Regions from separate parts of the Pedobacter sp. genome, predicted to be linked through region 2. Evidence: riboswitches for the same ligand, from Rfam matches in the RefSeq annotation. Region 2 holds a riboswitch; the other holds the start of a gene.

Region 1 (3,998 bases), 1.5 Mb from region 2:
GGTATTGGAGATGGTTATTCAGATTTCCAGCTTCGTGAAAGCGGATTAATTAACAAGTTTTTTGCTTTCACTGAAAATATTGCACGCCAAACCATTATCGAAAAAGCAGACCACATCACGCCAAGTTTTGATGAGTTCCTATATGTTAACAATCTTCCAAGAGCAATTTCTTATCCAAAAAACAGAATTCTTACCCTCGTAATTGGAGATGTAGATCCAAAAAGTATTGCCTTATTAAAAAATGATGGTTTATCCATCAGGCATAAAACATCTTTCGAAGAGAAATACGTAAAAGATGTAGGTGTTATCCTTTTAGCAGATGGGGAAAAACTAACTAAGGAACAATTAAAAGCCGCAGTTAAACTAAAAACCATTGGTTACCTTGGAAATACCAAGGGCAAAGTGGATACCGATCTTTGCACCAAAATGGGTATCGTTGTTTTTGATGACCCGAAAAATAATCCGCGAAACATTGATTTCGTTCCGAAACGGATGATCGATTTTATGAATACTGGCGCTACCTACCTGAGTTCTAATTTCCCGAATCTTCAGCTTCCTAAAATTGATAAGTCACATCGTTTGATTCATATCCATAAAAATGTTCCAGGAATTATGGCGAAAATCAATACTGTTTTTGCAAAACACAACATTAACATTGTTGGTCAGTTCTTAATGACCAATACTGAGATTGGTTATGCCATCACCGATATCAATGCAGAATACGACAAGCAATTGTTCAAATCACTCAAGAAAATTGAGCAGACTATCAAGTTTAGGGTATTGTACTAAACTAATCACCATTGATCATCTTCTTCATCGGGGATGATCAATGGTAATCATTACCGTCTTTTCAAAAGTAAATGTTTCGGGCTTCCAATACGTTGAGCGCTGTAAATTCCGGTATGACCTGAGAAAAGATATGCAGTTACGCAGGCCAATGCTATATATATCCCCGACTCTGCTCCAAATAACTCTATGCCCATTAAAATACAGGCTAACGGTGTATTTGCTGCGCCGGCAAATACAGCAACAAAGCCCATGCCTGCAAGTAAACCCAAGGGTAGAGGTATAAATAGGCTTAAAAAACTTCCTAACGAGGCGCCTATAAAAAACAAAGGCGTCACCTCTCCGCCTTTAAATCCGGCGCTAAGTGTTAATGCTGTCAGCATAAGCTTTATTGCAAATACATAATAGGCTTGGCGTTCAGTAAAAGAAGCAGAGATTGTTGGGATTCCGAGGCCAATATATTTGGTCGTTCCCATCAAACAAATTATGGCAACTAAAATTATCCCGCCAATTAAAGGTCTAAAAGGAGGATATTTTATTTTCGAGAATAGATTCGATAAACTATGGTTAAGAGCAGAAAAGCTACGTGCAACCCAGCCAAAAACAATTCCACCAGCCAAAGCAAAAAGTATGTTTAAGGTATTTAAAGCTGGCACAGTCCCTATCGAATAATGCGTATGGCCAACTCCCCAGGCCAAACATACATAATGCGCCATTACTGCAGTAATGAATGCAGGAAGTATTGCGCTATAAACCAAACTTCCAACTACAAATACTTCAAGTCCGAATACAGCACCTGCAAGCGGTGTACCGAAAACCGAGGCAAAACCAGCACTAATCCCACAAATGAGTATGATTTTCCGGTCTCTGGGCTTGAATTTAAACAGTTTTGTAAACTGATCGGCGAGTGCACCTCCGATTTGTACCGCAGTACCTTCCCTCCCGGCAGATCCACCAAAAAGATGGGTAACAACGGTTGCGACATAAATTAACGGAGCCATAACCAATGGAATTACCTGCTTAGGACGCTGCAGTTCTTCAATCAACAGATTATTCCCTTTAACTACATCTTTTCCGTAATAATAATAAGTTAAACCAATTAACAATCCGGCTATGGGCAAAAAATAGATGATCCACAGGTGACTTTCCCTCCATTGCGTGACCCAATTTAAACTCTCTAAAAAGAATGCTGATGCCGAACCAATTAAACTTCCTAACAGTGACGCCAATAGCAACCATTTTAAGGTGTTCAAAAAAAGTACTCCGAATTCTATTTTTAGAAACTGGTAAGAAGGCAACAGAAAACCCTCAGTTATTTTTTTAACAGGCATTTTTAATCAATTATCGATAAATTGTAGGAGTCATCAGCCTGTCTGGCGGTTTTGGCGGTACCCCATCGCCATTAATCAAATGTAGAAATTTTAGCATTTCTTCCAAAATCTTTATCAACTTTGTAGCGATAACAACACATAATGAACCTAACACCTGAAATTAAAGACAAACTTAACCAGCTTCAGGAGAAGTACACGGCTATGGGCCAAGATATGGCCTCCTACCTTGATGGCTTGCTCTATGCTGATTTTTTAACCTATTGGGATTACATCCACCTGGATACACTCCTGAGTTTACAAAATCCTAAAACTCCATTCCCTGATGAAGAAATATTCATCATGTACCATCAGATTACGGAGCTTTATTTTAAACTTACGCTTCATGAGTGTAAACAAATTGCTGAACATGAAGAATTAACGGCGAGCTTTTTCACCACCAGGGTTAAAAGAATCAATGCCTACTTTAATGCCTTAACCACCTCTTTTGAGGTAATGGTTGATGGAATGGACAAAGAACAATTTCTAAAATTCAGAATGTCTTTACTCCCGGCCAGCGGCTTTCAATCTGGTCAATACCGGATGATCGAAATATGCTCAACTGACTTTATCCGATTGGTAGATAAAAGCAAACGCGCTGAACTTGCAACTGCAGGTATAGAAGAGCAATTTGAGCATATTTATTGGAAATTTGGTGCAACAGAATTAGCCTCCGGGAAACAAACCCTAACCTTAAAGCAGTTTATCAGGAAATATGCAGATCAGTTTCTACAATTGGCTAAAAACAGGGTACAAACAAATTTCTCCTCCCTCTATCTTCAATTACAGGCCAAAGGTGAAGATGTTACTGCTTTAGCTGAAGAATTGCGGAAGTTAGATTTATACGTGAATGTAGAATGGCCGCTGTCACATTACAAATCTGCAGTAAGGTATTTAGAGAAAGATCCGGTAGATGTTGCCGCCACGGGTGGAACCAATTGGCAGAAATATTTGCCGCCACGTTTTCAAAAAAGAATTTTCTATCCTTTTTTATGGACAGAAGAACAGATGGAAGACTGGGGTAAAGGCTGGGTGCTTAGTGTACTTAAAACACTCAAAAACAAAGATTAATATTCGAAAAAACTATAAAAAAAGCGCCTTTTTTGCTAATTTTGCGCTATAATAATTTAATGATAGCATGAGTGAGCTCTGAATGAATGAAGCACTATTAATCATTCAAAATTCACACATTCAAAATTTCAACAGTATGACCGAAACATTAGACATAAAAATCACCAAGGCTGATCAAACCCGTTTGACAGTTACTGATTTTTCACAATTACCCTTCGGTAAAGTTTTTACCGATCATATGTTTACTGCCGACTACGAAGACGGCGAATGGAAAAATCTTCAGGTCTTACCTTACGGTCCAATTTTAATGAGCCCAGCTATTTCTGCCTTACATTATGGCCAGGCTATTTTTGAAGGCTTAAAAGCATACCGTCAACCTGATGGAAAGATCAGTGTCTTCCGTGCAGACAAGAACTTCGAGCGTTTTAATAAATCGGCTGCGAGAATGTCTATGCCTGCTATACCAGAAGATATTTTTATGCAAGGTCTTGCTGCCCTTATTCAGGCTGATGAAAAATGGGTTCCTTCTCAGGAAGATTATGCCCTTTATATCCGTCCGGTAATGTTTGCTACCGACCCATATTTAGGCGTTAAAGCTTCTGATACTTATAAATTTGCACTGCTAACAACCCCTACAGGGCCTTACTATAGTAATGCGTTAAAAGTTAAAATCGAAACAGAATATACCCGTGCAGACGATGGTGGTGTTGGTTATGCTAAAACTGCAGGCAATTATGCCCGTTCTTTATATCCTTTCGAAGAAGCAAAAAAAGA
Region 2 (3,998 bases):
TCATCTGTTGTGATCCGTTCTTTAGAACTTTTATAAAATTCATATTTTCCATTATTCCACATTTCGCTGGTCGCTGGGTCAAGACAAAGGGAAATATCCTTGCCTGGAGCAAAACCGGCAATATGTATCGCTTCCATGATGATTTGGACGGCTTCCTCATTAGAACTCAGATTTGGCGCAAACCCACCTTCGTCACCAACTCCGGTATAATAGCCTTTCGCTTTTAGCAGACTTCTCAGGGAATGAAAAACAGCTTCGCCCATACGGATACTTTCCTTAAACGAGGGGGCGTTATGAGGGGCAATCATAAATTCCTGAAAATCGATGTTGTTATCAGAATGCCTTCCCCCATTAATGACATTCATGCACGGTACGGGCATTACGTAACCTTCCCTTTCCACTAGCTGCCTATACAAGGGAATCCCTTTTGCAACGGCCGAAGCCCGGGCGAAGGCGATTGAGGCCGCAAGCATCGCATTTGCGCCGAGCCTTGATTTATTCTCGGTTCCATCCAGACCAATTATATGATCATCGAAGGCCTGCTGACCCTCAAAGGATAAGCCGGTGACTGATTTGCCGACTTCGACGTTAATCCCTTTTACTGCTTTTTCCACGCCTTTACCATTATAGCGCTCTGGATCACCATCTCTAAGCTCTACGGCTTCTTTTTCACCCGTACTTGCCCCGGATGGAGAAATACCCCTTGCTGTTGTTCCGTTAAGAGTGACTTCTACTTCTACTGTCGGATTGCCCCTGGAATCCAAAATTTCACGGGCATGAATTTTAGTTAATTTCATAGTTTTTTGTTTTATATTGATTTTTAGTATTTCGGTTGCTTACAAATAATTGAGTTTCTCAAAAGATCAAAACCAGTGTTCCCCCAATGATCAGCAGGGCACCAAAGAATACTTTCAGGGTAAGAGCTTCTTTCAGGAACACCATTGCAAGTATAATAGTTAGGGCAACACTCAACTTATCAACAGGGGCGACCTGGGACACTTTCCCGATCTGCAAAGCCTTGTAGTAGAATATCCAGGACAAGCCGGTGGCAAGGCCAGATAAAAAAAGAAATAGCAGGTTATGCTTTGACAGTTCCGTAATTCCTTTAAGTTCGCCTCTGGCCATTACGATCCCCCAGGCTACAATCAGTATTACCACCGTTCGTATGGCAGTAGCCAAATCAGAATTGACATTGGTTACGCCGACTTTTGCAAAGATGGCCGTAAGGGAAGCAAAGAAAGCTGATAATAGCGCGTAGATCCACCACATAGTTTTATGTTAATTTTCCGTTATTGAATAATTCCAAAGTAAATGAGTACAAGAACCGTTGCTCCGGCAATGATCCGGTAAATGCCGAACCAGCGGAAAGAATGCTTTTGAAGATAGGTGATGAAAGAGCGGATGGCCATCCATACATCCCACCCGCACCTGCTTTACTTAAATGAATGATCGTAGTTAGATTCGGTTCATGGGAAGGGCGTAGACGCTTAACGGTGTTTTTAATCAGTCCTGAAGCAATCTGATCTGCACTAGCAACTAGTAGCGCAATGGTAATAAGAACCTGCCAAATTTTTTTGCAGAAATTCTGGAAGAGGCAATAAATAATGAAGGCATAAAAAGGAAGCCAAAAACGCTTATCACTGGCCCAGTACATGATCGTATCCCAGAATGCATTATGGTGCTGATTTATCCACAAGAACCATTCAGTTTCAACCGGCAGGACCATTGCTAACACTGATCTCACTTTGGCAGACAGACAAAGTAAGACAAGCGCAATTAAGATAGCTGCCAGCAATAAGAGTTGAGAATTTATTTTTAATTTTTTCACCTACAATACTTTGACCGGCAGATTTTATTACCTGCTGGAATTTCTATTGTAGGCGCCATCAGCTTTTGAAAAAAGCGGTTGAATCGGAAGGACACCATTTCCGTATTGCAAATATAATACTAATAAAATGATGTGCAAAATCTTAAAGTAGGTGTTGAGAATTTAATTTATCACTATTCCTCCTTATTTGAATACGAGAACCAGTTTCTTATTCTTCTACCGTTTAAACAAGCATCATATCACGGGATTAAAGCTTTTCTTAAACAAAATGAAACCGCCTGGAAATAACCATGTTATCTATATAGGAATTTTTTTTATAACCCTAAAAAATTAAAGTTATGGGATACCATGAATGGAAAAACTGTATTGATGCATGCTTAAAGTGTGCTTCAATTTGCAATCATTGTGCAAGTTCATGCACTCAGGAAGAAGACGTGAAAATGATGGCGCGGTGTATTGAGCTTGATATGCAATGTGCAGCCATCTGCTACTCTGCCGCTCAATTGATGAGTATGGGTAGCTCTTTTGCTCAAGACATTTGCCGTATTTGCGCAGATATTTGCCAGCAATGCGGAGATGAGTGTAGTAATCATCATACCCAGCATTGTCAGGAATGTGCAGATGCTTGTAAGGCTTGTGCGGAAGAATGCAGAAGAATGACAGGAGTAGCTGCTTAAGATGCCAATCACCGTGAGCATTAATTGATTAAGGGCAGCATTCTAGTTGCCCTTTCATTTTTATAAATAGGCAAATTTATTCCATTCATTTTATTTTCATTATTCCCTCATTATTTGATATTTACCAAGGTTTGAGGTTGTTCTTGGTATGTCCTTTCTCTAGCCTTAAAAAAATGGGTTTTTTAGGATATGATTCTCATAAACTCATTCCATTATTCAAATAAGAATTTCAGTTTTTGATGATGAGTACTTGATAATTCGAATTCTATGAAAATGAAGGCTAGATGCGAGTTGAGGAATGCATTAAATAATGCATGAACTTTCAATTCCCGCTTCATCAAATTATTTCAAAAAACAAAAAATACAAATTTCATTTCAATGGCGGTGTTAAATCAATCACGTTGTTAAACCGAGGGTATGTACCTTCTAAATTAAATGCAAGCTACATGGCATTTGCGCATAATTGTAAAAAAATTTAGACCAAACGGATTTCCCCCCGTTTATCCTATAATTGAATAATATTCAAGCTGATCGATGTTCGCAATTGAAACTAATCCACATGCTTATTTGGCTAATTAGATAGCAGTTTATGGAGTTCAACACTGATGTCTAGACAATTGGTGTTTTATAAATAGTTGCGGTATATCTTAATTTTAGGGAAAATTCTAAAAAGTTCGAACCGAAAAATTCAATTTAATCTATTGTAAGTGACTTATTTTCAAGTTCTTAATGTTTAAAAAATAAGAGGCATACTTTTTAGATGCCTCATATTGCCACTTAGTAGGGTCAACCCGCGGAAGTTCGACCCTTTTTGAGCATTGTGAAGCTGTGGTTAATTTTGATAAAGTTTTGAACAACAAGATGGAGGGACAGTATAGGAAAAAGAAATTATTCGATGACAATCGAAAGTAGGGTGAGAAATATCGTAACCTAATATTTGTTGATATTTTGTAACGGTTTTGTTGCGGTTTATCCTCTCATCTTTTTAGATTAATGCAGATTTTAGCGCCTATATATTTAGGTTGTTAAATTTGAAGGGTTTGAAAGTTAAGCAGGTACCAAATTGCTCTATAATTGGAGTCGTCTTGCTGTACCTGATTATCTCTTTGGGCAATATCTTTTTTTTATCCAACCTCTCCCTTTTAGAGTCCGCCCGGGGAATAAAATCAGCTGCGCAGTACAAAGGTAGCTTTTCTCCGCTTGGAAAGGATTCAAAAATTACCAGACAATTTAAGTGTATCCTTGATGAACGCAAGAAAACCGTGCTTCCTGTTTTGGAAGCTTTTCTTATCGGCGTCATCTTATTTTTGGGGCTTTCGCTTTTAGCCTCTAACCTAAACAGGTATTTTCTTGAGATCAGATACAGGATTGCCGGATCAGTCCCAATTTATATTTCCAACCAGGTCTTTCGGATCTGAGATTTATCTCAATTTTCTTTTATTGACAGGTCCTTCAAATGATGAAGTGACGACGGCCGGTTAATCACCGTGTTT

The links. Region 2 has a riboswitch for fluoride ahead of ACQY77_RS16795 (hypothetical protein). Riboswitches for the same ligand answer to the same signal wherever they lie in the genome.
Region 1: linked by a shared signal. The riboswitch ahead of ACQY77_RS10310 (voltage-gated chloride channel family protein) and the one ahead of ACQY77_RS16795 (hypothetical protein) in region 2 are both predicted to bind fluoride.

The regions. Positions count from the first base shown of each region.
Region 1 is NZ_OZ257244.1:2,579,308-2,583,305, forward strand. It holds gene ACQY77_RS10305 (HAD-IB family phosphatase) at 1-789, shown strand, start outside; gene ACQY77_RS10310 (voltage-gated chloride channel family protein) at 840-2,117, opposite strand; fluoride riboswitch at 2,135-2,196, opposite strand; gene ACQY77_RS10315 (tryptophan 2,3-dioxygenase family protein) at 2,259-3,224, shown strand; gene ACQY77_RS10320 (branched-chain amino acid aminotransferase) at 3,361-3,998, shown strand, end outside.
Region 2 is NZ_OZ257244.1:4,091,234-4,095,231, forward strand. It holds gene eno (phosphopyruvate hydratase) at 1-797, opposite strand, end outside; gene ACQY77_RS16790 (EamA family transporter) at 856-1,269, opposite strand; gene ACQY77_RS16795 (hypothetical protein) at 1,274-1,828, opposite strand; fluoride riboswitch at 1,871-1,939, opposite strand; gene ACQY77_RS16800 (four-helix bundle copper-binding protein) at 2,269-2,505, shown strand.